Regions from separate parts of the Viridibacillus sp. FSL H8-0110 genome, predicted to be linked through region 1. Evidence: riboswitches for the same ligand, from Rfam matches in the RefSeq annotation. Region 1 holds a riboswitch; each other region holds the start of a gene.
What was found. Region 1 has a riboswitch for S-adenosylmethionine ahead of MHH98_RS19970 (O-acetylhomoserine aminocarboxypropyltransferase/cysteine synthase family protein). Riboswitches for the same ligand answer to the same signal wherever they lie in the genome.
Positions count from the first base shown of each region.

Region 1 (10,206 bases):
AACTTCCAGCTATGCTGTGGATTCACGGTGGCGGATACGTAATGGGACACCCCGATATGGACGATGTTTTGTGTGAACGCTTTGTTCAGACTGCTAAATGCGTTGTTGTGTCTGTCGATTATCGACTTGCTCCCGAACATCAATATCCAGCGGCTATCGAAGATTGTTATGCAGGATTGGTTTGGATGACAAATGAGGCAGACTCGCTTGGCATTGATGTGAATCGAGTTGCGATCGCCGGTGCAAGTGGAGGCGGCGGACTAACAGCAGCGCTTGCGATAATGGCTCGTGATAAAGGAGGTCCATCTATTATATTCCAGATGCCGCTGTATCCGATGCTTGACAACCGCAACATAACACCATCAAGCTATGAGATTACAGAAGACCACGCAACATGGAATAGAGCAAACAATTCAACGGCTTGGAGTATGTACTTGGGCAAGGAGAACGATTCCAACGAGGTATCTCCCTACGCTGTACCTTCGAGAGCAGACAACTTAGCGGGGCTACCGCCAACTTATACATGTGTAGGTCAACTCGATTTATTCCGAGATGAAACCATTGAATATGTAACACGACTAGCACAAGCAGGAGTAGACGTTGAATTTCAACTCTACCCTGGCTGCTTCCATTGCTTTGAGGTATTTGTGCCTGAAGCCGAAGTGAGTCAGCGTGCCAGTCAGAACTATTTGGACGCGATGGCACGGGCACTTCATCCATAATTTATCTATCTGACTGTGGATGATTCTGCTTATAATCGTAAAATGGAGATTATAAGCATTATTTACACTTTTATTAGTAAGTTTAGGAATTTATTTATCAATTCTTTTCAATTTAAAAAGTATTAAGAAAGTAATTTCTATTGTTATATTAAATTGTATTGGGATTGAGATGTTACACCTTTTATTTGAAGATCTTGGTTTGGTTATAGGAGGCTTTAATATTCTTACAATTATTTATTTGTGGCTTAATATTTTTGGAGGGATTCTTGGACTTTTGTTAGCAGGATTAACAATAAAAATTATTAATTCATATAAATATACAAATAAAATTAAAGCGAAATTATTAAACTAACGGGGTGCTTTAGTTTAAAAAAAGGAAAGAGCGTTACATATTAGTCATATAAAATATGTAACGCTCTTTTATTTATCTTTTTAATTTAGTTCTTGATAATTTCGGACAGTGGGCATTTGTTTTTTCTTCATCAACATTGTGTAATAGCTATGTAAGAACATTCCAATGATGATAATAGCTAAGCCGAATAGGGCGAGTGGCTCTGGTAAAGGAATACCTAAGATAATCATCTCTCCTACAATAACGAATAGTATTTCAGTCGATTGTGTTGCTTCAACGGCTGCAAGTTTTCCTTGGTTATTACGGACGCGATCTGTTGCGATAAAGAAAAGAATAGTCGCAATAACACCTGAGCTAATCCCAACAAGAAGTGAATTAATTACTTGGCTAGCAGAAGGCAACCCGACTGTTATTAGAGCAATAACAGCTAATATAATCCAAGCAGGAAGGGAAGCGATGGTCATGCCGAGAACCCTTTGGAAGGTATCTAAACGACCATCACACACATCCATCATCTTACGATTTCCAAGTGGATAAGCAAACGCTGCAACAATAACCGGCAAGATGCCTAACATTAAGCTTTCAATAGAAACTGTTTTAGCACTAGGGATTTGAATTAATATAATCCCAACTAAAATAATGCACGATATAAGCAATGACACGATAGGAATCTTCTGTCGTATTGTTTTCTCACCAAGTCGTATGAAGAAAAGAGGTGCTAATAATACTCCTGCAACAATTGTAAATTGCCATGTTCCCGATACGAGCCAACCAGGTCCATAAGCAGCCGCGAATGTTAACGGTGCATAAAATAGGACAAAGCCAACAAAGCTCCATAATAGCCAAACTTTAGGTCGTTTTTTCATTTCCTTTGTCATTGGTTGTATGCCTTTACGGTACATCACAATAACGAGTAAAAAGGGAATCATGAAAAAGTAACGTAATGATGAGCTCCATAGCCAGCTACCACCATCTAACTCCATTACTCGATTTAATATAAAAGTTACAGCAAAAAATAATGACGCTAAAACACCTAAAGCAATTTCTTTCAAAATATCACCTACCTATAAATACGCTTTATGCTCGTTGCTCAAATAATTGGACAATTTCGATGATAACTTCAGTAGCTTTAACCATCGTCTCAGCAGAAACATACTCGAATCGTCCATGCATATTCTCGCCGCCAGCGAAGATATTCGGAGTAGGCATTCCCATATACGAGAGTTGGGACCCATCTGTACCACCACGAACTGGCAAAATTAAAGGTTTGATATTTAGGTTTTCCATTGCTTTAAAGGCTACATCAACAATATCTTTTTGTGGTTCAATTTTTTCAGCCATATTATAGTATTGATCTGCTATTTCAACTGTAATGGCATCTTCACCGAACTCAGCTTTAATTTTGGCTTCAACTTCTTTAAATAATTGTTTTCTTGATTCAAATTCTTCACGGTCAAAGTATCGAATGATATAAGAAAGTCTTGCTTCTTCGATATGGGCGTTGAAGTTCATTAGATGAATGAATCCTTCATGACCAGATGTTTTTTCGGGTACTTCATCTGCAGGCATATAAGATTGGAATTTAATAGCCATTGTAATAGCGTTGACCATTTTATCTTTGGCAGAGCCTGGGTGTACACTTACGCCGAAAGTTTTAACTTTTACTCCAGCTGCGTTGAAGCTCTCATATTGTAATTCACCTAAAGGACCACCATCCATTGTATAAGCGAAATCAGCATTAAATGCTTCAACATCAAATTTATGTGGCCCACGGCCGATTTCTTCATCAGGTGTGAAGGCAACTCGGATTTTACCGTGTTTAATATCTGGATTAGAAATTAAATATTCCATAGCTGTCATGATTTCAACAATACCTGCTTTATCATCAGCACCAAGTAAAGTAGTACCATCAGTAGTAATCAATGTTTGCCCTACATAATTGGCAAGCTCTGGTGAATTTTTCGGAGATAGAACTGTATTTTCATTTAATTGAATATCTCCACCGTCGTAATTGTCATGACGCTGTGGTTTAACATTTGTACCAGTATAGTCTGTAGTAGTATCAACGTGCGCTAGAAAACCAATTGTTGGTAATTGTTTATCTGAATTAGCTGGTAGTGTAGCAAATAGGTAGCCATTTTCATCAAGAGAGATTTCAGTCATACCGATTTCGGCTAATTCCTTCTCAAGTACATGTAGTAAATCCCATTGTTTTTCAGTTGATGGAGTTGTTTCGCTTTCAGCATCAGATTGTGTATCAATTTGTGCATAACGTACTAGTCTTTCAATCACTGTTTCTTTCATATTGGAATATCCCCCTTATTGTAAAAGCATTGTCACTATTCTAACACTTTCTTTCGGATGACGGAATAATAAGAAATACTAATAGCAAACAATAGCTGTGCACCGTAATAGCTCACCATAATAAGTGCATGAGAAAAAGGTACATCAGTAATGAACATATTAATCGATAATATTGAATCTGAGAAAATAAATGATAGTGCCCCTATTGTAGCAAGCTTCGAGTTTGTCTGAATAGCTGTCCATCCCATTGTTAAAATAACAGTGATATATGCGATAACAGCAACACCTAATATGATGTCTCCAGATTTAAAGACAGTCCCAGCAATCCAAATAACCATAAACCCTCCATAAAGTAATAAAAGGGTAGCTGCAGGTCTAGCAATTATTTTTTCTTTAAGTTGTACAAATGCAACGATGTAGCAAATGTGACCGATTAAAAAACTAGTTAAACCAAATAAAAACCATTGGAGTGTTGCGTCACCAATCATACAAAAGAGTAATCCAAGTAGTAACCATTTTTTATAACTTGTATTAGGCGATGCTTTTTGAAACGAAGCTAACCAAATAATTAGAAGCATTGGAACTACTTTAAAGCTTAGTTTCACTGTAACAGGCTCAGCAGGTATAAAGAAAATATAAATGATGCCTAATAGAATGATTAAGCTAATGAGAATTTTTTGTTTCATATTCTCACCTCCCTTCATTAAAGAGTATTCTTGCCTAAAATAAATAAAACCTTTCTAATATAAAATATAACTGAAACTTTCTGAAGATTGTATCGTAAAATAGATATGTGAAAGGATGATCAAAATGATTGCTACATTAATAATGTCGGCGATAGTTGCAGCAGTAGCTGGACTATTAATCGTACCGATAACAAGTAAAACAAAAGATGGAGATTTGAAAGCTAAATTCAAAATCCAATTCTTTATTTTCGTATTCATAGTTGCATTTATAGCGACAGCAACAATTTACTATGTTCTAATAATTGATCAAAATTGGACGCTTTTATGGCCAGTGATAATTGTTTTAACAGCGCTTGGAGCTTGGTCTGCAAGTGGTATGGAGCGTAATTTAAAAGGTATTCTGTTTTTAGGAAGCTTAGGTTTTGGTGTATATATTTTGGCAGCGCCATTATTTAATGCGAATGAAAAATACACATCAGCTGAAATGACACAAAAAGTGGAACTGAAGGCATTTGATGAAACAAAAACACCTGCAAGCGTACCGCCAAAATTTGCTCGTAATAAAATGAAAAAGGCTTTTAGCCAAGTACCAAATACAAGCTACTATGAATTAGGTAGTTTGCAAATTCAGAAGGTTAACGGCGAATTTGTGTATATTGCGCCTGTTGAATTCTCAGGCTTCTTTAAATGGACGAAAGGGAAAGTGACACCAGGTTATTTTAAAATGAGTGCTACAGATTCTTCAGATAATCCAAAGTTCATCAAATCAGAAATGAAATATACGACTTCTTCATTTTTAAACAATAATGTTGAGCGTCATATTCGTTTAGAAAATCCAACGAAAATTTTCTACGGTGAGCCTCAACTTGAAGTTGATGATAATGGTAAACCATATTATATTCGTTCATATGGGAAATTCATCACAGCGCGTAACGGCTTTGATGCAGAAGGTATTATTATGGTTGATGCAAAAACAGGTAAATCTCAGACATTTGCTTTAAAAGATGTTCCAACATTTATCGACGGTGCAGTTTCACCGGAAGCAGTTAGCCTTCAAAATAGCTATTTTGGTAACTATGTTCACGGTTTCTGGAATAGTAAATTTGGAAAAAAAGATGTGAAATTACCTTCGGATGAAGGAACGGAAGCTAATGTTAGCCCAATCTTTGATGAAAATGGTGATATGTACTACTTCACAGATTTTACAAGTCCTAAAGAAGGTGTCGATTCAATGCTCGGTTATTCATTAACAAATGGCCGCACTGGAGAGGCAACGTATTACACGGGCAACCAAGAGGAAGCGTACATGGATTCTCAAGGAGCATTACAAATAATCGAAAAGAAATTTATCGAGAAAAAGTGGCATGGTCAAATGCCAATCATCTACAACTTCTATGGTGAAGCAAGCTGGTTAACACCAGTGCTCGATTCAAACGGTTTCTTACAAAATTATTTCATCGTCTCAGCTGCTAATCCTGAGCTTTCAGTTTCAGGAGCTACTCCAAATGAGGCATTAAGACAATATAAAGCTATCCTAAGTCGTGGAGGCAGTTCTGTAAATGGTAGCTCTAAACAAGAGCAAGCAACCATTAAAGGGAAAATTGTCCGCGTTTATAAAGAGAAAAGTGGCGACTTCACAACAGTATCGTTTATGTTAGATAACAAAGACAACTATAGCGTGAGCTCAGAAGTTGTACCATTAGCTATTTATCTACAAGAAGGTGACACAGTCGAAGTGAAATATATCAACTCAGGCGAAGTTTTCCTACCTGTAAAAGAGCTAGTAATCGAAGGTTTAGTCAAAGAATAAAATGAAATGCCTACCTGTCACTAAATAGTGGCAGGTTTTTTAATGGGATTATGAATAGTAATTTATCAAAGTGAAGGAGAAGAGGCGTAGTAAAACAACTTATAATAGGTTGAACTCATGCAAAAAAACTCTAAAACTAGGTATCCCTAATTTTAGAGTTTTCTTTATTACTTCCAAGTGAAGCCTTTCTGTGCTAAAAATTCATTGATATGTGGTCGACGCTGTTCTATTAAGAAATCCGCCATTTGTTTTGTCCAATTGGCCATTTTACGATTAGACCCGCGGCTTGCATAGTAGTCTTCCATTGTTGCATCATACTCATCTAACAATGTATCATATCGATCTACATCATAATTGTTTTCATGTAGTATAGCTTGAACTGGTAATCGAGGTTTTGTTTCATTACGCTTTGTAGGTACACCAATCGTCATAGCAAATAACGGGAATACATATTCAGGAAGACCAAATAATTCACTAATTTCTTTTGGATTATTACGCGCTCCACCAATATAACAGATACCGTAACCTTGGTCTTCAGCTGCAATAACGAAGTTTTGAGCGAAAAGAGCAACATCTGCTACACCTACAAGTACGTTCTCTGCAGAATCAGCAATAATTTCTACACCATTTTTTTGGCCCGCAACTTGCAGTCGTTTAAAATCTACACAAAATAAAAACGAAGCACCCGCTGTTCCAAATTGGAATTCATTATTCGAAAGTTCTCCAAGTTTTTTCTTTTTATCTTCATCTGTAACCCAAATGACACTATATGCTTGTACAAAATGAGAGCTCGCTGCCATTTGTGCTGTTTCAATTAAATCGACAACTACTTCTTTAGAAATAAGTTCTCCTGTATATTTACGCACAGAAGCGTGACTACGTAGTAATTCTCTTGTCATTATCCGAAACCCCTTTGCCAAATAATATATATTTACTGTCTATCTTTAGGCTAACATATTTTAAAGTCTACTTAAATTAAATTCATCTATCTAAAAATTGTATCTATTAAATTTAATGTTCAGAAAAAACAAATAAAAGTATTGACATTAGTTTGATTTATCTTCTATACTTGTCAACAAGATGGAACTGAATCAAATACTCTTATCAAGAGCGGCGGAGGGATAGGCCCTGCGATGCCCAGCAACCGGTGAGTGACGAACTCACAATGGTGCTAATTCCTACAGATTTTTAATCGGATCTGACAGATAAGGGGAGGAAAAATTGCTTATGCAACCCTCTTCTTAGCGAAGAGGGTTTTTATTTTTCCAAAAAATCCTCCTCACACCTCCGATTTGCCATCTCAAAAATACATTTAGGAGGAATGAATGATGACAAATTTACGTCCAGAAACTTTATTATTACACGGTGGCCAAGTAGCAGATCCAACAACAGGTGCTCGTGCTGTACCAATTTATCGTACAACTGCTTATGCTTTTAATAGTACGGAGCATGCTCAAAAACTATTTGCACTTGAAGAACCCGGTAATATTTATTCTCGTATTATGAACCCAACTGTCGATGTATTTGAAAAACGTGTTGCACTATTAGAAGGTGGAACAGCGGCAGTAGCACTATCTTCAGGAATGGCTGCTATTTCATTTTCAATTTTAAATATTGCACGCGCAGGCGATCATATTGTTGCTTCAGGTAGTTTATATGGCGGTACATATAATTTGTTAGCCAATACTTTACCACGCTATGGTATTACAGCCTCATTTGTAGATGAAAGAGATCCAGAAAACTTCCGTACAGCGATTCAAGAAAATACAAAAGCGATTTATGTGGAAACAATAGGTAATCCAAGTTTAACTGTAGTGGATATTGAAGCTTTGGCAAATATCGCACATGAAAATGAGATTCCACTAATTGTTGATAATACATTCCCATCACCATATGGTTCAAATCCAATAGAGTTCGGTGCTGATATTGTAGTGCACTCTGCAACAAAATGGATTGGTGGCCACGGTACAGTAATCGGTGGTGTCGCTGTCGATGCTGGTAAATTTGATTGGACGCAAGGGAAATTCCCTGACTATACAGAACCAGATGCATCTTACCATGGTATTCGCTACGGTGTTGATGCTGCAAGTGCTGCATTCGCAACTCGATTACGCGTTCAATTGTTACGTGATTTTGGTCCAACATTAAGTCCTGACAATGCATTCCAGTTAATTCAAGGTCTTGAAACATTACATTTACGTGTACCACGACATAATGAGAATGCTAAAAAAGTAGCTGAATACTTGCGTGGTCATGAAAATGTTGAGTGGGTTAGTTTCAATGGATTTGAAGACAGTGCAACTCACGAAAATGCGAAAAAGTATTTAAAAAATGGGTTCGGATCAGTATTAACATTCGGTATTAAAGGTGGCCGTGAAGCTGGTCGCCAGTTAATTGATAACATTGAGTTATTCTCGCATGTAGCAAATGTAGGTGATGCGCGTTCATTAATTATCCATCCAGCATCTACAACACACCAACAGTTAAGTGCAGTAGAATTAGTATTAGCGGGTGTTTCTGAAGAGCTTGTACGATTATCAATTGGTTTAGAAGCAATTGAGGATATTATAGAAGCACTAGATAACGCCTTCGCAAAAGTAACAGAAGCTGTTGTTACAAAGTAAGTATTTATTAATGAAGAAAAGGCTAATTCAAGGGATGACGAGGGGCATTATGTCGTCCTTTTTTCTTTTCAAATCGTTATTTTTAAACTAGTAACATTTAATCTGAAATTCCAAAATACAGTTAAAGTGTTGTTATTCTTGGCTTGTGTGACCTTCTGAGAAAAACAATTGTCCTTTCCGGAAAGATTTTTCTTGTAATCTGTTCATTTATAGTCTAGAATCATCAATAAGTAAAAAAATTGAAGTACAGTGTATTAGTAATTGATATAATTGCTAAACGCTATTTGAAAAACTATTCGTAAGGGGATTATGGGGGATATACGCTGTAAAGGGGTTAAATACAGTTGTACAGCAACATAATTAGTAAATATCTTTTCTCTGAATTATTTAGAAGTCAATATCATATGGTGTTGTGCTAGAAAACAAACAGAATTGGAACTACAAAATGATGTTTAACATCTGGCTTTGAAGTCATCAATACTAGATGGAGTTTGAACACAATTTGGAGATTGAATGTAAGATTGCAATTTTATTTTTGGAGGCGATCGTATGGCGGCAGTAAAAGTAGCGATTCTAGGATTTGGTACTGTAGGGCAAGGTATTTATCATATCATTAATGAAAAGCGTGAACAGTTTAAAGAGACATTAGGAGTAGATATTGAAATCGCTAAAATTTTAGTACGTGACGTAACTAAACCACGTTCAAATGCACCACAAGATTTAATAACAGATAACTTTGAAGATATTTTAGCTATTCCAGATTTACAAGTTGTATTTGAAGCAATAGTTGGGGAAGAACCAGCATTTAAATATTCAGCACTTGCAATCGAAAATGGTTGTAACGTAATTACTGCTAACAAAGTAATGTTCTCTAAACATGGTTTAGCTTTGCAAGAAAAAGCGAAGCAATATGGCGTACAAGTGGGCTACGAAGCAACAACTGCTGGTGGCGTTCCTGTTATTAAAACGATGCAAAATATCTTACGTGTAAATGATGTACACCATATTCAAGGAATCTTGAATGGTACATCAAACTACATCTTAACTCAAATGCGTAGTGAAGGATTAGCGTTCGATGATGTATTAAAAGATGCACAAAGCCTAGGTTACGCTGAAGCGGATCCTTATAACGATATTTCTGGTCAAGATGCATTCCGAAAACTTATGATTCTTAGTGCGTTAGCATTTGGTAAACAGCCAAGGTGGGAAGATGTTGATGTAATTGGTATTACAGAAATCACATCTGAGCAAGTAGATGAAGCTTCTGCTAAAGGTTTACGTTACCGTCATGTAGCAGATGTACAGTTAGGTGAAAACGGAGAGTTAATTGCTAAAGTAGGACCTGAACTAGTTGGTCCAGAACATCCACTTTACTCAATCGAGGGTGTTAATAATGCTGTTGCTCTTGATACAAACTACATTGGGACCCTAACTCTTGTAGGGCCAGGAGCAGGAATGTTCCCAACTGCAAGTGTGATGGTTGAAGATTACGCAGACATGTTAGCTAAACAAACAGCACCTGTTACAATCTAAATATAAATTGGAGCTGCAATCAGTTGCTAGCTTCTACATATCGCAAACACCAGTGGCTATTGTAAAAGCCATTGGTGTTTTAATTTTCTTTCAATATAATGCAAAACAAAAAGACAGCTCTTGGCTGTCTTTTAGTCCTCATCTTTAATATCAATGTCTTCTGGAATCGGCGTGT
Region 1 is NZ_JBBOPJ010000001.1:4,033,869-4,044,074, reverse strand. It holds gene MHH98_RS20000 (alpha/beta hydrolase) at 1-722, shown strand, start outside; gene MHH98_RS19995 (DMT family transporter) at 1,155-2,126, opposite strand; gene pepT (peptidase T) at 2,152-3,378, opposite strand; gene MHH98_RS19985 (lysoplasmalogenase) at 3,414-4,064, opposite strand; gene MHH98_RS19980 (hypothetical protein) at 4,189-5,874, shown strand; gene MHH98_RS19975 (NADPH-dependent oxidoreductase) at 6,042-6,773, opposite strand; SAM riboswitch class I at 6,973-7,086, shown strand; gene MHH98_RS19970 (O-acetylhomoserine aminocarboxypropyltransferase/cysteine synthase family protein) at 7,203-8,498, shown strand; gene MHH98_RS19965 (homoserine dehydrogenase) at 9,048-10,031, shown strand; gene MHH98_RS19960 (hypothetical protein) at 10,163-10,206, opposite strand, start outside.

Region 2 (10,206 bases), 3.5 Mb from region 1:
TCCTTTTAGTTTTCTTATTATCTCCATTAACTTCCGTATTATAAGAAAAGCTTGTTACAAAAATTTTTCATATAAAAATAAATGGGTCAGCCTCCTATTACTTTACGTAATGAAGACTGACCCATTAGATCAATTATTATTATGATTTCTACCTTAACTTTACATCATTGCTACTATTCATTGCTTAGTGTTAGGAGCTTTTAAGTCATTTTTAACAATGCATCTGATCCAATCATTCCTTTAACAATGCCAAATTGCTCTGCTTCAAGGGTAACGGACTCAAGAGGTGCATTCAACAATTGTTCAATTGTCTTCACACCAACTGCTCGACCTGCAACTATTTTACGATCAGCTAATTTTGTATTCAAAAGTCCGACGTCTAACGCACCACACATAATATAACCTACATCATTCGAAACCGTTAATAACGTTGTTTTAGGCAAACTTACAGTAACTGCCTTAAATATAGAACCTTCAATATTAATCGTTTCAGTTGAAACCATCTAATTCGCCCCTTCCTCTATATACATATGAAACTGGGTAAAAAGTTGTTCGAGTTATTCCGCATGTTCTTTAATTAATTCACTATTTGTATGCCTAGCTTTCTATATTTACTTATGCAACTAATAAAGCCCTTAAATGGAGCAATTCAAGGGCTCAAGCGTTGCATATCTTGTTTTATAAAAATCTCCGTGAATTCTTTTTACCATCATATGAATATAGAACTTTTTTTTCTTCACTATGCGTTTCTACATGAACAGGGCGCCCCCACAGCTGATAAATATACCTTAGAACATTTTCTAAATAGCGAGTATCAAGTTCCATTCCTTCAAATCCGTGGACTAAATATAATTCACCATTTCGTAAGTAATCCCCATCTTTCACAAGAATATATGGGAACCCGCCATTCACACGCATTGATACGAGTTGATCACGTACATTTTCATAATCCTTATCTGTAATTTTATATTCATTGCCCTTTTTTTCAAATAAATAAAGATCTTCATGCTTCACTAAGTCTTTGGTTAAATAGTTTCGGATAAAGGAAATATCTGATTCAACTTCTCGTACTTCAAACATTTTCTCTCGACCGGAGTGCCGCTTCACACCTAATTTCCGCATCTCATCCGTTGGGGAATCATATCGTTTCTCAATATCTTCGAAAATTTTCAGTCCTAGATAATATGGATTAATCGTCGTCTTTGAAGGTTGAACAACACCTGCGTTTAACTTCGCATATTCTATCGATTCATCCGTTGTTAAATTTAGCTCTCTCATAATACGTTGGTGCCAGAAGGAAGCCCAGCCCTCATTCATAATTTTAGTTTCTAATTGGGGCCAGAAATAGAGCATTTCCTCACGCATCATCGTTAATATATCTCTTTGCCATTCCTCTAATTCACGACTATATTGCTCAATGAATAATAGTAGATCTTTTTCTGGATATGGCGGAAACTGTTTCTTTTTTTGTCGTATGATCTTCTCTTCTTTTTCTTTTTCGTCTATTCTCCAAAGATCATCATAAGGCGTTTTACGGGCAACATCCTCATCTTCATCTATATCGTTCTCATACGTTAACAACTTGGGTCGTTGTATAGATGGATCAATATGCTCTTGAATAGCTAATACAGCATCTAAAAACTCTTCAACTTCCTCTTTTCCGTAGAGCATTTCATAGTTGGCTATTCGTTCAGCCGTAGCTGTCATACTCTCAACCATATCTCGTCTTGTATTAGAGAAGCGAACGTTATTCTTGAAAAAGTCACAGTGCGCTAAAACGTGCGCAATGATCAGCTTATTTTGTGTTAACTTATTTGTATCTAGTAAGAATGCATAACAAGGGTTGGAGTTAATGACAAGCTCATAAATTTGACTTAAACCTAAATCGTACTGCAGCTTCATTTTGTGAAATTGTTTACCGAAACTCCAATGGGAAAAACGAGTAGGCATACCGTATGCTCCAAATGTATAAATAATATCTGCAGGGCATATTTCATAACGCATCGGGTAAAAGTCTAGACCAAACCCAGTCGCAATTTCCGTAATTTCATCAATCGCTTGGTGAAGCTCTTTTTCCATTTATCTAAATCCCCCCGTGTCTATTATTAGGAAATGAGTGCTTGGCACCATCCGTCTCTCGCTTAAGACTCAACTTTTTGGAAAAAGCTTTTTAATGCTTCATAAACGTCACTTTTATGTCTCAATATATAGTGGCGAAATTTCTGATCTTCAATTTTTTTATAGTTATACATTAATGTCGAAAAACGATTATGTTGATTTACTTCTCCGTACCCGAACATACTGGATACTTTCATTAGATCCTGAACTAATTTCATACACTTTTCATTATCAGTCGACATATTTTCTCCATCTGAAAAATGAACAGGATAAATATTATATCTTGTTGGATTATATTTCTGTTTAATCAGTTCTAAAGCTTTTATATAGGCGGATGAACAAAGTGTTCCTCCACTTTCTCCTTTTGAAAAGAAATCTTCCTCTGATACTACTTTTGCTTCTGTATGATGAGCAATAAATTCAATTTCAACTGTTTCGTATTTGGAACGTAAAAATCTTGTCATCCAAAAGAAAAAACTCCTTGCACAATACTTTTCAAAATTGCCCATCGAGGCACTTGTATCCATCATCGCTAGGACTACTGCCTTTGATTCAGGGTTTGTCACTTCATCCCATGTTTTAAAACGTAAGTCGTCATTATGGATTGGTGTAATCTCTGCTTTTCCTTTTATGGCATTACGTTTAATCGCATTTAAGATTGTACGCTTCTTATCGATATTACCCATAAGACCTTTTTTCCGAATATCGTTAAATTCAATTTTTTCGGTTGTGATATCTGCCATTTCTTTTTCTTTCAAATTAGGTAACTCTAACTCTTTAAATAAGGCGCTCTCTATTTCTTCAAGACTTACTTCTGCCTCATAGTAATCTTCTCCAGGTTTGTCACCTGCTTCTTTACCGTTTCCTGCACCTTTACCTTTATCCCCTTGACTTGGAGCTCTTGCTACTACATCGCCTACCTGACTATCACCTTGTCCTTGACCAACATGTTTTGACTTATCGTAGTTATAACGAATTTTATATTCATCTAGAGATCGTATAGGAATTTTAATAACCTCACGACCATTTGACATAACAATACTTTCTTCGCTTATTAAATCTGGTAAATTATTTTTAATTGCATCTTTTACTTTTTCCATGTGGCGTTGTTGATCTTGGTACCCTTTGCGATGGAGGGACCAATTTTCCTGAGAGATGACAAAGCGCTTATCCTGGTTTTCGCTCATTTTTATCCTCACCCATCTATAAAATCAAATTCGCCTAAGACTATTAGCAACCGACTTTACATCATAATCAAAAGACCGTTATTTCTTGATATTGCATTATTAAGTACGGCTCCCTGTAAGTTTTACTTCTTATATGAAACCCCTTAAAATTGGAAGGCACTTTTCTTATAATATGTTAGTTTTTAGAATTGTTTAACTTCTTTTTGTAAAAAAAAAAGAGTGCCCTAAAGTTTATCTGGACACCCCTTATTTAAAAAGAAAAGATAATATACGTTTTGTAATAGCTGTCTAGAAGAATGCGCCATGCTCCCTTCAAATCGCTAAAGGGCATCCGTCCAGCTCTTTTCGGGGTAACTAGACGCTTTTCTTAACTTTAACGATTCAGTAAGCTGCCTACATATTGCAATAATTCATTTGCTGAAGTTGAATTATATCCATGTTCATCTATAAGCCTTGCAACAACTTCGTTAATCTTTTTAAGCTGAGATTCGTCAGGCATTTTTGAGGACGTTGTAATTTTCACAACATCTTTTAAATCAGCAAACAGTTTCTTTTGAATTGCTTCACGTAATCTTTCATGAGAATGATATTCGAATCTCTTTCCATTTCTTGCATAAGCCGAAATACGAATCAAAATTTCTTCTCGGAATCCCCTCTTCGCATTCTCCGAAATTCCTATTTGTTCTTCTATGGATCGCATTAGTTTTTCATCTGGATTCATTTCTTCTCCAGTAAGGAAATCTCGAATTTTATTTTTATTACAGTATGCTTCAACATTATCGAGGTAATTGTTCATTAGCGTTTTTGCAGATTCTTCATACGAATAAACAAATGCTTTTTGAACTTCATTCTTAGCAATATCATCGTATTCTCTTCTTGCAACTGCAATATAATTTATAAATTTTTCCCTATCTTCTTGGGAAATCGAGGCATGTTGGTCAAGCCCATCTTTAAGCGAGCGTAAAACATCTAATGCATTAATAGATGGCACTTCTTTTCGAATAATGGCAGATGAAATTCGATTTATTATATAACGAGGATCGATACCATTCATGCCCTCATTTGGATATTCTTTTTTCAATTCCTCTACATCAATTGAGTTATATCCTTCTACACTTTCCCCATCGTACATACGCATCTTTTTCACAAGATCAATACTTTGCTTTTTAGGTGTTTCTAACCTAGTTAAAACAGAAAAGATTGCAGCTACTTTTAATGCATGAGGGGCAATATGAACATGCGCCATATCACTTTCATTAATCATTTTCTCGTAAATTCGCTCTTCCTGACTTACTTTTAAATTATAAGGAATAGGCATCACAATAATTCTTGAGTGAAGTGCCTCGTTCTTTTTATTTGAAATAAAAGATCGGTATTCAGTTTCGTTCGTATGAGCAACAATTAACTCGTCAGCACTTATTAATGCAAATCTGCCTGCTTTAAAATTGCCTTCTTGTGTTAATGACAATAAGTTCCATAAAAACTTTTCATCTAATTTAAGCATTTCCTGAAACTCCATCATGCCACGGTTTGCTTTGTTAAGTTCTCCGTCAAAACGGTAAGCACGTGGATCTGATTCAGAACCAAATTCCGCAATCGTTGAAAAATCAATACTACCAGTTAAATCAGCAATGTCCTGTGATTTTGGATCAGAAGGTGTAAATGTCCCAATCCCCACACGTTTATCTTCTGAAAATGTAATCCGTTCAATCATGACATTTTCAATAAGGCCATCATATTCTTTTTCGAGTCTCATCGTGTTTAAAGGAGATAAATTACCCTCTATGCGCAAACCATACTCTTCATAAAAATCTTTACGCAAATGGTGAGGAATAAGGTGGAGTGGGTCTTCATGCATCGGACATCCTTTTATTGCGTATACCGCTCCTTCATCTGTTCGTGAATATTGCTCAAGCCCTCGCTTTAGCAATGTCACAATTGTAGATTTCCCTCCACTCACGGGTCCCATTAATAATAAAATCCGCTTGCGAACATCTAATCTTCTTGCTGCAGGATGAAAGTATTCCTCTACCAATCTTTCAATTGCCGATTCGAGCCCGAAAATTTCTTGTCCAAAAAAGTTAAATAATTTTTGCCCATCTCTTTCTTCTAATCCAGAGCTTTTAATCATATTGTACACACGTGAATGGGCTGTTTGAGCAACTTCCGGCCTTTCCTTTACAATGTTTAAGTAATCCGCAAACGAGCCTTCCCATTTCAGTCTGTTTTCTTCTTCACGATAAACTTTAAACTTACTTAAAATGTCTATAGCCTTCCCTCCATTCTTAGCCTGATTTATAACATAGTATGAAATTAGAGAAATAATGATACCCAATAATGAGTCATTGTTGAGGATTCTTCTTTGAGGAAATCTTGAAGTAGCTTATGGAGCATGCATTCAACTGGTTAAAGTGTCATTAATCCTACTAAAGACCAATTTTATAGTTGTCAGCAGTTTTACCTTTTCTGCCATTCCTTCTAAAAAAATTGTGAATGTCAATATGTCATTATGAAACTCCCTATATAACAAACATATAATGTACTGTAACAACTTCGGAGGTGATTACACTGATTCATACGGTTAAACCAGGTGAAACACTGTTTCAACTTTCTAGAGATTATCGCACACCGCTATCCGCAATTATAAGCGCGAACCCATCTATCAATCCAAATGTACTTTATATTGGCCAACCTATTGTTATTCCAGGTTTTCCTGATCCTAATACAATTCCATATCAAATTGATGTTTCACTCAACAATCGTTGGCTTAGATTATATAAAGATGGTATTTTACAAAAGCAATATCCTATTGCGGTTGGAAAAATGTTAACCAATACACCTGTAGGAAATTTTATTATCATTAATAAAGCACCTAACCCAGGAGGCCCATTTGGAACGATGTGGATGAGCTTATCAAAAGATACGTATGGAATTCACGGCACAAATGATCCAAGCTCAATCGGTAAGGCCGTATCTCACGGCTGTATTCGTATGCATAATGAGGATGTAGAAGAGTTAGCAAGTATTATTCCAATAGGAACTCCGGTTTTTATACATCCATAATGGTAAATAGGACTACCCACAATAGTCTGATAGCTGACTTTTGTAGATAGTCCTTATTTTAAAATCTATTTATTCCAAACGTCTTTAGCGATACGTACAACATGACGTAATTTTTCCCATTGCTGTTCTTCAGTTAATAGATTGCCTTCTTCAGTAGAGGCAAAACCACATTGTGGACTTAAACAAAGTTGATCGATATTCACATATTTCGTTGCTTCTTCGATTCTTCCTTTAATTTCATCTTCATCTTCGAGTTCAGAAGTCTTGGAAGTAATCAATCCCAAAACGACATGTTGATCTTTAATGAATCGTAATGGATTAAAATCTCCTGATCGTTCATTATCAAATTCTAAGAAAAAGGCATCCACATTCACACGTGAGAATAGTTCTTTTGCGATCGGCTCATACGCACCTTGATATAACCATGATGATTTAAAATTCCCTCGACAAATATGGATCGTAACCGTCATATCTTCCGGTTTATTTGCTACTGCTTCAACAGTAATATCAGCAAACTTTTTTACTAATTCATCTGGATCAAATCCCTGCTCTTTTATCTTATCTCGGAAAACATCACTGAACAAAGCTCCCCAGCTTGTATCATCTAATTGTAAGTAGCGGCACCCTGCTTCATAAAAAGCTTGAATCGCATCTTGATATACTTTACTAATATCTTTAGCTACCTCATCGAGTGAAGCATATGTAGGATTGCTTAAATACGGTTCGCTTCCAACTACACCCGAGTAAAAAATCATATTAGGTCCTGGGATTGTAATTTTAGCAACATGCTCACCGGCAATACTTTTCAAATACTTAAAGTCTTCTAAAAATGGATGTTCTTTAGGGAACTTTAATTTCGAATCGACCATGTATGCCTCCGCTTTTTTCATCGCTCCATTAAAAGCACCCGAAAGGTCTATTTCATAAACACGAATCCCTTCAATCGCTCTGATAAAGTCTAAATGCCACCATCTTCTTCTAAATTCACCATCTGTTACAGCAGATAGACCAACTTCTTTTTGTTTTTCAACAAGCTTAGCAATTTCTATATCCTCAACTAATCGTAATTCTTCTTTAGTGATCTGACCTTGTTGATATTGTGCTCTTGCATCTTTAAGTACTTGTGGGCGAAGAAAGCTCCCTACATGGTCTGCTCGAAATGGTGCTTTAGTTACTGTATTAGTCAAATTAGACAACCCCTCTGAAGTTAAATTTGTATTTTTTATTGAGCTTTTCGAGGTACAAAAAAACCCCTTCTTAAAAGAAAGAAGAGATTGGCTTCATGGCTATTTACTCTTCTTATCTTCAAGCGTTACGCTTCTGGAATTAGCACAGTGCAAAAAAAGTCTGTTGCTGAGATATCAAAGGGCCAGTCCCTCCATCTCTCTAAATAAGAAAGTTACATATTTAATTACTAGTTAACAATCTACATGTATATCCATAGAATGTCAATAATCAGAACTATTTACCTGTTCAATTCAAGTTTTATCTTATTAAATATTTATTAATTTGTAGATTTGATATCGATCATATACTTTATTTAATTCTAATGACTAAAGTAGTGTCTGTGACTATGGTCCATAAAATTAAAGAAACGCACATCTTAAAAGATGTGCGTTTCTTCTGCTATCTATAATTATCCTCTTCGTCCGCCTCTTCCACCGCGTTTAGACTCGGTGCTGCGTTTTAGAGTAGATAAGTTATCTTCACTTGATTTTAAGAATTTAGCCATCTTATCTTCAAAGGTTTCCTTCGGTTGGAAATTGCCTCGTGGACGACTATCTTTCTGGCGATATGGACGCTTCGTATATGAAGACGTATTTTCAACAGGTTTATCAATCGCTTTTTTAATGGATAAGGCAATTTTTCCTTCTTTTTCGCTTAGGACCTTAACTTCTACTTGATCCCCAACTTTCAGATGGTCATTAATATCTTTTACGTAAGCTTCTGCAACTTCACTAATGTGCACAAGTCCTGTGACCTTATCTGGCAACTCAACAAACGCACCAAAATTTGTGATTCCTGTAACCTTACCTTGTACCTTGCTACCAATTTCTACTGACAATCCATTTCCTCCTAATAAATACTATACTTTATTATATCAAATTTAATTTTTGGCGCCAGTATTCCGCTATATTTTTTAATATCAACAATATTTCCAATTTAATACTAATAACTTAAATAGTATCCGTGACTGGCACAATTAGATTTTTTAAAAAAATCTATCGTAATAGAGGGAATTGATAATATATTCAGAATATACAAGTGAAGGCGAAAGACCATTTTTGAGAGGAGGAAATGAGTAATGTCAAAGAAAGTATTATTGTTAGCTGGAGATGCCGTTGAGGCTTTGGAGATTTATTATCCTTATTATCGTTGTCTTGAAGAGGGCTATGATGTGCAAATAGCTGCTCCATCGAAGAAAAACTTACAGACGGTCGTTCATGATTTTATTGGTTGGGATACTTATACAGAGAGTAAAGGATACTTAATTGAATCTCATTTGGCGTTTGAGGATGTACAGCCTGAAGAGTATGATGGATTGATTATCCCTGGAGGTAGAGCTCCTGAATACATTCGATTAAATGAAAATGTTCCAAAAATCGTTGCTCATTTCTTTGAGGCAAATAAACCTGTTGCAGCAATTTGCCACGCTAGTCTCATTTTAACAACTGTTTCTCAATACTTAATAGGTCGCGAATTAACGGCTTATATCGCATGTAAACCAGATGTAGAAGCTGCGGGTGCAACTTATATTGAAGATCCTCTCCATGTTCAAGGAAACCTCATTTCCGGACATGCTTGGCCTGATCTACCCGGATTTATGAGGGAATTCATTAAACAACTGAATCAATAAGGTTTGTTAATAAAAGATAGACAAAAGAACGTATCCATATATCCTAAAGTATTTTGGATACGTTTCTTTATAACTACTGATTCACTTCCTCATAAACCTCATTCATAAACAGTAAGCATTTGAAATTAGTATAAATTAAAATGTAGATCAGTTTTAATCTGTAATTCAATTGGATATTCTACACTCTAAGCTACTAAATTCCCCACACTTATTCTGCCTGCATTATTATTTCTCCGTTTGTTTCACAGAATAACCTTTTTGTAATTACTATATTTTTATTTCAAAAATACTATTTACAATCCCTTTCATTAAAAGCTACATTAAAAAATTTTTTTTAAGACAATCCAATGAGGCTTTTCTGTCGCTATTGCAGCCTAAAAATATTTGTAGGATGAACTTTTCACCTCTTAACTAAATGTATTAAAAACAAATCTTTGTCCATTCTAATATCACAAGGAGGTGAAAGTTATGGCTTCAAATAACCGAAGTTCAAATAAACTTGAAGTACCTGGTGTTCAACAAGCGATTGATCAAATGAAATATGAAATTGCTCAAGAGTTTGGTGTACAACTTGGAGGAGAGGCTTCTTCTCGTGCAAACGGTTCAGTTGGTGGAGAAATTACTAAACGATTAGTTCAAATGGCTGAAAACCAAGTAAAAGGAAATTCCGGGAAATAAAAATCCAAAGTAAGAAGGTAGAGTTATTATGCTCTACCTTTTTACTTTGGATTTAAAAACTTTAATTTAAATAATCACAGTCTAATCGAATTCTTCTAATTGGAATTCGTTCTTAAATGATTATAGTAACTTCTACCACATACTGCTTCAGAATGTACAGAGTGTATGTGGCAACACAAGGGTGCTGGTAGGTTTATTCCATTCTTAAGACCTTTTTCTTTCAGAAAACAGACTTTATCAAAATAAAAGGTGCGGCCGCAAAGGAACTTGAAACTAAATAAAATAAGTACACATGAGTTGATG
Region 2 is NZ_JBBOPJ010000001.1:527,608-537,813, reverse strand. It holds gene MHH98_RS02640 (YunC family protein) at 201-503, opposite strand; gene MHH98_RS02635 (SpoVR family protein) at 679-2,079, opposite strand; gene yhbH (sporulation protein YhbH) at 2,142-3,305, opposite strand; gene MHH98_RS02625 (PrkA family serine protein kinase) at 3,679-5,574, opposite strand; gene MHH98_RS02620 (L,D-transpeptidase family protein) at 5,874-6,368, shown strand; gene MHH98_RS02615 (5-methyltetrahydropteroyltriglutamate--homocysteine S-methyltransferase) at 6,434-7,555, opposite strand; SAM riboswitch class I at 7,665-7,765, opposite strand; gene MHH98_RS02610 (S1 domain-containing RNA-binding protein) at 8,005-8,433, opposite strand; gene MHH98_RS02605 (DJ-1/PfpI family protein) at 8,674-9,225, shown strand; gene MHH98_RS02600 (alpha/beta-type small acid-soluble spore protein) at 9,694-9,903, shown strand.
Region 2: linked by a shared signal. The riboswitch ahead of MHH98_RS02615 (5-methyltetrahydropteroyltriglutamate--homocysteine S-methyltransferase) and the one ahead of MHH98_RS19970 (O-acetylhomoserine aminocarboxypropyltransferase/cysteine synthase family protein) in region 1 are both predicted to bind S-adenosylmethionine.

Region 3 (10,206 bases), 1.2 Mb from region 1:
CACTATAGAACATATCAGCAGTAAAGATGTTACCCACTTTTAAATTAAGGCCAGCTTCTTTCCCAGCATTATATGCTTTTAAAAGTAAATCAAAATCACCTGTTGGAGCAAAATCTAAACCATTGAAAATGATTTCATTCATTTTAGAATCAGTAGAAGCACTTTGAGCAATAATGACGTCACGAACTTTAACATCTTTTTGGATTGCTCCACAAGTACCTACACGGATTAACTTTTGAACACCGTATTCTTGCATTAATTCGTTTACATAAATAGAAATTGACGGCACACCCATACCTGTACCTTGTACCGATACACGTTTACCTTTATATGTACCTGTAAACCCTAACATATTACGTACTTCATTATAAGGTATAACATCTTCTAAATAAGTTTCTGCAATGTACTTTGCACGAAGTGGATCACCAGGAAGTAGTACAATGTCTGCGATATCGCCTTGTTTTGCATTAATATGAATACTCATTAGTATCACTCTTTTCAATAGTATTGTTATTCATCATATTTCTATAATTTGGCTATGATGCTACAAGCATTGTACCAAGAAAGTCTGACCTCTGACAATTATTATCTTAAATAAGCTATAAAAAACTTACATTTTTCAATATATCCAATTTTTATTAAATTATTACTTATTTTATTTATATTTTAACTCATATAAATACCAAAGCTCATCAAAAACGCGCGCACTCATTTCTTCATCTGCTTTTTCTTCGACATATCTCGAAAGTAGATGAAAATCTGTTGATTGTTTAGGAAAGCTATGATCGTGAAAAGCCGCTTCTGCAAACGTAGATTTCTCATCATATTTTCCACCACCACGAAATGATTGAACATAACTGTAGAACGAATGATTCATAAATATCTCCCTCCTAATAGTTACATAGTAATGATTTATTTTTCGAAAAGTATAGAATATTCTTTCACAAAGAAGTAAAATGAACATTATTCAATAGAAATATGGAAAGTTGGTGACAAATTGGTTAAAAAATCAAAAAGAAGTAGTGAAATTGTTAAGAGAAGTGATAATCAAAGCACTAACAAGTCATCAGTTTCAAAAGCTTCATTTTTCAAAATGAAAAAGAAGAAAAAAAACATTGAAGTTCATGGACCTATTCAATCGAACTTTTTCAAAATGATTCGTGGCCGTATCATTATTAACTTCTTTATACTCATCATTATTCTATCAGCAATGCTTGTTGTTTCCTATTCAAATATGTCTAACCTCCAAAATGAATTAAAGGTGTTCACAGGGAAAAATCTAGTAGAGCAGATGAAAGTAAATAGTTTAGCTGCGGATATTGCGAAACTGTCAAACTCTGAACAAAGTTATATTATTACAGGAAAAGATAATTTCTTAAGACAGTATAGTCAAGATAAAGACCGAATTGAAGCAAATTTATTAGATTTACAAAAAATATTCTCTGATCGTAAAGAAGAGCTAGATCGAATTACTTCCATTGACCAATTTTATGACAATTATATTCAGTATTCGAAGCGACTGATAGATACACGCCAAAATTCAGGCCTTGAAAATGCTCAAAAACTTGTTCTCGCTGGAAATGGCAAGACAGCTATGAGTTATATAGATGTGCATATTGAAATGATTAATGACGTACTAACCAAGAAAAACAACGAGCAAATCAAATCACTTGAACAACAAACAGAAATCGCAATGATAATTTTCTTAATTTTAACAATATCATCTATTATTTTAACTATAATAACTGGTACTATCCTGTTCCGTTCAATTAAACGTAATACAGCTGCAATTAATACATCTATTCTAGATATCGCACAAGCTAATGGTGACTTGACAAAACGGGTTAAAGTCAAGACAAAAGATGAATTTGCAGAAATCGCAAATAGTACAAATGTGTTAATCACATCCATTTCGGCATTAGTAAAACGTGTGAGTACACTAGCGGAGAACGTCTCAGCCAGTGGCCAACAATTAATGGCTTCAGCAGATGAAAATTCGAATATTATTCAATCAATTGCTGATTCAACAGGCGAAATCGCTGAAGGTAGCGAACAAACAATGCTACGGATGAATAACGCAGTTCAAAAGATGAATTTATTAGAAGAGGCGGCTCGTTATTTAAGTACAGATGCAGAACATGTGAAAACAGCAACAGATCAGATGAAAGTCGCTGCTGAGCTTGGTGGAAAAACTGTCGAACAGTCATCAAATGTTATGATGTTAATAGAAGAAACTATGGCCAATACGACAGAAACCGTTGAAGCACTTGGTAAGAAATCATCCGAAATTACTTCCATTATTCGTACAATTACTGAAATCTCGGAACAAACAAACTTACTTGCCCTTAATGCAGCCATTGAAGCTGCCAGAGCTGGTGAGCATGGTAAAGGATTCGCTGTCGTTGCAAATGAGGTTCGAAAGTTAGCAGAGCAATCTCAAAAAGCAGCACGTGAAGTAACCGGGATTGTTTCGTCAATTCAATCAGAAGTACAAGCTATTGTCTCACAAAACCATGATGGTGTACAAAACGTCATACGCGGTGTTGAAGTGACAAATGAAACAAATGCTTCCTTAGATAAAATTATTAAACAAACAAACGAAACTGTAGCCATTATTAACAAAATGGTAGTTCAAATTGAGCAAACTTTAAGCTATAGCCAAGAAGTGGCTGTATCCTTTATAGAAGTAAATCAAATTGCTGAAAATACAGCTATGAGTACAGAGCGTTCAGCAGCTTCTGCAGAAGAAGGCTCTGCTTCAATGCAAGAAATTACAGCATCAGCGATTGAACTATCTCATCAGGCAGATGAGTTACGAAAAGTGGTTGGGGAATTCAAAGTATAACTTTTCCACTAAATGACTTGCAAACTCTAATGAGATTGCAAGTTTTTTTATTTCCCACTATTGATTTCGCTTTATAAAAATTTACTAAGTTCATACTATATCCCTCCTACCCTACACCTTTTCAAGACAACCTTTTATAGTAATATTAATGAATACACTTCAGTTATAGGCTCTATATAAACAAAAATGGCCAGAGATATTATCATTTCTCTCGGCCACTTACATATTTACATATTCATCATACGTTTTATTACCATGTACTTTGCATCCGTAAAGATAACATTGAGAAACATAATATGGCTCGAAGAAAATTTTAGGACGGTAGCCATTCAAAATACGACCAATCAGTGTATTATATTTTTCATTTGTATGTTGCAAGTCCATAATGGTTTCTTCAATATTCCCCTCTATGAATTCTCCATCCATCGCCCTTACTTTGCTTTCTACAATTTCATCAGTCGTTTCTGTCTTCATCTGGTCTATAATATCTGCGGTTTCTTCTACTCTACCTAATTGAATGAGTGAGTAGACATAATGTTCTACCCATTCATATGATCTAACTATTTCTCTCCATCCCATTTCAAATAACGGGATTGCTTCATCAAAATAGTTGATTTGAGCAAAAAGTTCAGCCACGTTTACTCCACCCATATAATTTTCATCATTTTCATTAACTTTTCTCAGTGTTTTAAGTACAGAATCGTGATCATCTAACTGTAAGTATGAAACCATTTCCGCATATTTCAAAAAATCGCCATCAGTTGCGGACTTTTTATAATGTTCTGCTGCCTTTTCAAAATTGTTCATATTAAAATATGCTGCTGCTAAGTTCGCATGGACTACTTCAGTATCTTTCATTTTTAATGCATATTCTAAAATCCTGATGGCTGAAATGTATTTTTCCATTCGCAAATAAATTTCACCTAGTAAAGCAAAAGGAAAATAATGCTTTGGCTGTTTTTCAATTGCTTCAGCTAAAAGGGGTAAAGTTTTATAATATTCTTCTGTGTCTCTTATATAAAAACATGCTAAGTTATGGAGCGATTGTATATCTCTCTTTTCCATTACTGCTTGCTCTAGCATCATTTGAGCTTCTTCAAATTTAAATTCTAGTAATAACTGATTAACAGCTATGTCATTTAAATTCATCTTGTCACCTTCCAATTCAACTATGCAATAATAGCATATTCATATAAAAATTGTACCACTTATAGAAATTTATAAACTTTTCAAATTAGATTTGCTTCATAATAAGGTTGATATTATCATATTCACATGGTAAAATTTCATTATTATTAACTTTCAAACAATTGAATATATTTACTTATCAAGAGAGATGGAGGGACTTGGCCCGTCGATATCTCAGCAACCACCCTAAATGCGGCAAGGTGCTAATTCCAGTAGACGTAGTCTTGTAGATAAGGAGATTGACTTCATATTTTGAAGGCCCTCTTCCTTAGAGGGCCTTTTACTTTTTTATAAAGGATGATGACATGATGACAAACAAAAACATTGCGACACAATTAGTTCAGCTGGGAAATCATACCGATTCCAAAACAGGTGCTGTGAACACACCAATCTATCTTTCTACCGCCTATACTCATGATGGGCTTGGCCAATCAACTGGTTATGACTATACACGTACAAAAAATCCAACACGTACCGTTTTAGAAGAAGGTTTTGCTAAATTAGAATCTGGAGACGCTGGCTTCGCCTGTAGTAGCGGGATGGCAGCTGTTCAATTAGTTCTATCCCTATTTAAATCGGGTGACGAAATTATTTTACCTGAGGATATCTACGGTGGTACATACCGTTTACTCGGTCAATACCAAGAACAATATGCAATCAAATCTCATTATGCAAAATTCTCTTCTGTATCAGAGGTTGAAGGTTTAATAAATGAAAATACACGTGCTATTTTCATTGAAACACCAACCAATCCATTAATGCAGGAGTTTGATATTGAACTTTATGCTAAGCTTGCAAGAAAGCATAGTTTATTATTAATTGTTGATAATACTTTCTTAACACCTTACTATCAACGCCCAATCGAGCTAGGTGCGGATATTGTTATACATAGTGCAACTAAATACATCGGTGGTCATAATGATGTTCTAGCGGGTCTTGTTGTAAGTAAGGGTAAAGAGCTTAGCGAAAAACTATTCACAAACCATAATGCTGCAGGTGCAACGCTTGCTCCAATTGACTCATGGTTACTGCTACGTGGATTAAAAACATTACACCTTCGCATGAAACAACATACTGAAAATGCTAAGCACATCGCGGCTTATTTAGAACAAGAACCTTTAGTAAAAGACGTTCTGTTTGCTGGTAAAGGTGGAATGATTTCCTTCCGTTTACAAAAAGGTGAATGGGTTGGTAAGTTTTTAGAAAACTTGAAGTTAATCGTCTTCGCTGAAAGCCTGGGTGGTGTTGAAAGCTTTATCACATATCCTACTACACAAACACATGCGGATATTCCTGAAGCAGAACGAATTGCTCGCGGTGTTGATGACTCCTTACTTCGTTTCTCAGTTGGTATTGAGGAAGCAGAAGATTTAATCGCGGATTTACAACAAGTTTTTTCTATCTTAGAAAAAGAGGTGTCATCATATGAGTTCAATTAATGAAAACATTGAAACAAGTTTAATCACTGCTTCTACTCGCGGTGATTACGAGCAAAAAACAGGTGCAGTTAATGTTCCAATATATTTATCATCTACTTTTGATCAAGAGCATTTCGATTCGTTTGGTCCATATGATTATAGTCGCTCTGGTAATCCAACTCGTGATGCATTAGAGAAAACGATTGCTGAACTTGAAGGAGGGGCACGCGGATTTGCATTCTCTTCCGGTATTGCGGCCATCGCGTCTGCATTTATGATATTAGAAGCTGGCGACCATATTGTTGTGACATCTGAAGTGTACGGTGGAACATACCGTTTTGTGACACAAGTGTTAACGAAATTTGGCGTTGAGCATACATTTGCTGACTTCTCTGATTTAACATCAGTAGAAGCGGCTATACGTCCAAATACAAAGGTGTTATATATAGAAACTCCAGCTAACCCGCTTCTAGGTATTACAGATATTGAAGGGGTTGTAGCTATTGCAAAGGCAAATGGTGCTCTAACATTTTTAGATAACACATTTATGACACCTTTATACCAACGTCCATTAGACCTTGGTGTAGATGTAGTGTTACACAGTGCCACTAAGTTTTTAGGAGGACATAGCGATATTATTGCAGGGCTTGCGGTAACAAAGGACGTAGAGCTTGGTAACCGAATCTACTTCATGCAAAACTCATTCGGTGCCATTTTAGGCGCACAAGACTCCTTCTCATTAATTCAAGGTATTAAAACGTTAAATGCACGTTTAACACAATCGACAGCATCCGCATCAAAACTTGCAAATTATTTAGAAGCTCACGAATTAGTAGAAGAAGTTCATTTCCCTGGCTTGAAATCGCATCCAGGTCATGACATCCATGCAAAACAGGCAAAAAGTGCTGGAGCTGTATTATCATTTAAATTACCTAATCGCGAAATCACTAAAGCGTTTGTTGAACATGTTCAAATTCCGATTTTCGCAGTTAGTCTTGGTGGCGTAGAATCAATTCTCTCATATCCAGCCACAATGAGTCACGCAGCTATTCCTAAAGAGGAACGCGAAAAACGTGGTATTACAGACGGTCTTTTACGCTTCTCTGTAGGCCTTGAAAATATCGACGATTTAATTGCTGATTTTGAGCAAGCATTTGTAAAAGCGAAAGAACTTACTGTTGTAGGCAATAAATAGATGATTGTATGAGTCGCTCCACTAACTTGGTGGAGCGTTTTTTTCTATTTAAATGCAGTTTATTCATTACAGTAATTCCAAAATTCAGCTATAGTTTCATCAGAAAAAGCTTCCTATTGAAAAACTTAGATCGTCTGCAATGGTACTCAGCAGTTAAATCGAAAATATTTCTGAAACAGAATAAATGAAAATTGTGAGGTAAAGCTATAATTATTCATGCGACTTTTCTTTTACAAAAAAAGAAAACGAATTTTCATATTGGGAAAACAGGACATCTTTGATAAGGAGATAAACCAAATGGGAAATAAAACGAAAAACTTACTCGCTTTATCACCTAATTCATTGATTATGGGCATGATATTAGCTTTAGTTGGAGGATTTTTAGATGCTTATACGTATATTACGAGGGACGCAGTGTTTGCGACGGCACAAACAGGGAATATGGTATTATTTGCGGTGAGAGCTGCAAGTACGGAATATAACGGTGCCATTCTTAATATACCGCCCTTTTTGGCTTTTATAGCTGGAGTCTTGGTAGCAGAATATATAAAAGATAAACATACTAGCCACAAACGAGCTGTTTTACTTTTGGAATTCGCGATTTTATTTATAGTCGGATGGTTACCTACTAGTGTGCCAAATATGCTTATCACCATGTGCATTGCGTTTGTGTCTTCCTTACAAATTGCCACCTTCAACAAACTGGAAAAATGGAGTTACAATTCAACCATAACAACAGGGAATCTAAGAACCGCAGCTCAAGCTTCTTATGCTGCATTCGTGAAACATGATTCAGAATCGATGCGGAAATTTAATGGTTTTACTGCTATTATTCTTTCCTTTATAAGTGGTGCTTTAATTGGGACCTTCTTTAGTACGTATCTAGGAAAAACTTCCATCTGGATAGCAGCTGGAATTATACTGATCACCGTAATCTTATATCATAAAAGCAATGAAAATTCAAAAGAACCTCTAGAGAACTATTGACGCACGAATAAATACTTAATAAATTTACATCCCGATCTTCCAATGAGCATAACAACCATAATATTGTTTGTCGCTCTCTTTATATTTAATTCAGTAGTAAACTACACTTTGTAGTCTATTCTCTGAGTTCTACACAAAAAAAGGCAACCCACAAAATGTGGATTGCCTTTTTCATTTTCAATCAAAATATTTTAAATATTCACCATAGCCTTCTTCTTGTAATTTATCTTTAGGTATAAATTTCAAGGCAGCAGAGTTAATACAATAACGTAACCCTGTTGGCTGAGGACCATCTGGGAAAACATGTCCTAAATGTGAATCAGCTTCTCCACTACGCACTTCAGTGCGACGCATACCAAAGCTTGTATCGAAGTTTTCTTGTATACTAGCACCTTCCACCGGCTTGCTAAAGCTTGGCCATCCGCAACCTGCATTGAATTTGTCTTTTGAGTGAAATAAGGGTTCCCCAGATACGATATCAACGTATAGACCTTCTTCAAAATGACTATCATATTCGTTTTGGAATGGTGGCTCTGTCCCATGCTCTTGCGTGACATGATATTGCATCGGTGTTAATGTTTTCAACTTTTCTTCTTTGTTCATGATTTTGTCCCCCAATGCTGTTGTTGGAATGTAACTCGTCCTGAGCCAATTGAATAGCGCTCGTAATGTGCTGGATTCTTTTTGTAATAATGTTGATGATAAGTTTCTGCTGGGTAAAACGTTGTTGCTGGTAGAATTTGTACAGCGATTGGAGCTTTAAATTTACCTGATTCTTGTAATGCCTTTTTTGATGCTTCAGCTTTGTTACGCTGATCTTCATCATGGTAGAAAATGGCTGTCATATAAGACTGTCCACGGTCATAAAATTGACCACCAGCATCTGTTGGATCGATTAAAGTCCAGTAAAGATCAACTAACTTTTCATAAGAATAAATCGCTGGGTCAAAAGTAATTTGTACAGCTTCAAAATGTCCCGTTGTTTCACTACAAACTTCCTCATAAGTCGGATTTTCTGTATGTCCCCCAGTGTAACCAGATATGACGGACTCAATGCCCTCTTGCTGATCGAATGGTTTTACCATACACCAAAAGCATCCACCTGCAAATGTTGCTAATGCCATGTGCTACTCCTCCTATTCTTGAACGGGTACTGTTACTTCCAGTATAATCTTACCTTCTTTTAAATTAAATTCTTTTGCTTGCATGCGAGAACCTGAAAGTACTTCTATTTCTGTTAAACCCATATATACTTCCTCTTTGTTTGGACGAATAACCATCCAAGAAGGTAAATCTACTGAGTCATTTAATAATTTCAATGCCGTGCTTGGAGGGATATTCAACATTCCAACTTCTACATTTGTTTGTTTTAATATAAGATTGCCTTCTTCATCAATTGTTGGATCAAATTTCATCGTAATAGGCAGCTCCATACCAAAAACACTAAGCTCACTTACTAAAGACACTTCTTCATTGATGTACATATGTACAGGGATGGATTTAGCTTTCATCGCGTCCTGAATGTACTTGTTTGCAATGGCTTCAAAATCCGCTGGTGTTGTTTGAACTGATAGTTTACTACCTTCAGGCATTGCTGTTGTTTCTGGTATTGGCGCATCAGTTGCCGGTTTCGTAATGAACACAAACAATCCAATCATTACTGATAACATTAATGCAGTTAAAAAGAAAAAAGCTATTTTCCACTTATTCACCGTCACATCACTCCTTGAAGTCCATTTCCCCGTTGGTTAATTTTTTTAAACCGCATGACTTGATTGACCCTATTATGCGATCCGTCATTTCATCGTAGCCTCTTGCATTAGGATGGAAAAAGTCCGTATGATAAACCATATTCTCGTTCGAATCGAATAAATCCTCTACATTTACAAAACATGCATTTTTATCTGCCTCTGCAAAATCTTGAATATCTGTATTCCATTCATACAAAATCGTATTTAGGTCCGATTTTTCCTTCGTAAAGATAGAAAGAGGATTATAAACGCTTATTAAAATTATGGGCGCAGATTTATTTTTTTTTCGAATTAACTCCATAATTTTACCATAACGTTTTTGAAATTCGATGCGTTCCGAATCAAATGCTTCTTTATTTAAATTCATCAAATCACGTCTGACAATTTTCATCAAGTCATTTCCACCCATAGTGAGCGATATAAAATCAGCTTTTTTTAATTGTTCGTCAATTTTACCGCTCTCAAGCTGTGCTACGAGTTGATCACTTCGTCGACCTTTTTTTGCTGTATTTTCAACTTCGACGTATTTAACGCCTTCCCAGCCAAGCATCTGATCCGATAATCTACCGACATAACCTTGCTGATTTAACTCATCGCCAACACCTTCTGTTAAAGAATCACCTAAAGCAACGTAAATAATGTCTTTAGGGATGACTTCTTCAATAACTGGCATTTTTATTTCTTTGCTGCAAGCACTTAATAAAAGAAGTGCAAGCATGAAAATTATTAATTTCTTCACGTTCCATTTCTTCCTTTCGTTAAGTACGTCTAATGAAAGAAAGCAGGGAATGAAATCATCCCCTGCTCATCATATTAATCGGT
Region 3 is NZ_JBBOPJ010000001.1:2,881,291-2,891,496, forward strand. It holds gene deoD (purine-nucleoside phosphorylase) at 1-484, opposite strand, end outside; gene MHH98_RS14415 (YozE family protein) at 656-877, opposite strand; gene MHH98_RS14420 (methyl-accepting chemotaxis protein) at 998-2,845, shown strand; gene MHH98_RS14425 (tetratricopeptide repeat protein) at 3,065-3,994, opposite strand; SAM riboswitch class I at 4,167-4,270, shown strand; gene MHH98_RS14430 (methionine biosynthesis PLP-dependent protein) at 4,342-5,472, shown strand; gene MHH98_RS14435 (aminotransferase class I/II-fold pyridoxal phosphate-dependent enzyme) at 5,468-6,646, shown strand; gene MHH98_RS14440 (YoaK family protein) at 6,944-7,633, shown strand; gene msrB (peptide-methionine (R)-S-oxide reductase MsrB) at 7,811-8,236, opposite strand; gene msrA (peptide-methionine (S)-S-oxide reductase MsrA) at 8,233-8,757, opposite strand; gene MHH98_RS14455 (YpmS family protein) at 8,770-9,345, opposite strand; gene MHH98_RS14460 (GDSL-type esterase/lipase family protein) at 9,353-10,123, opposite strand; gene MHH98_RS14465 (DegV family protein) at 10,198-10,206, opposite strand, start outside.
Region 3: linked by a shared signal. The riboswitch ahead of MHH98_RS14430 (methionine biosynthesis PLP-dependent protein) and the one ahead of MHH98_RS19970 (O-acetylhomoserine aminocarboxypropyltransferase/cysteine synthase family protein) in region 1 are both predicted to bind S-adenosylmethionine.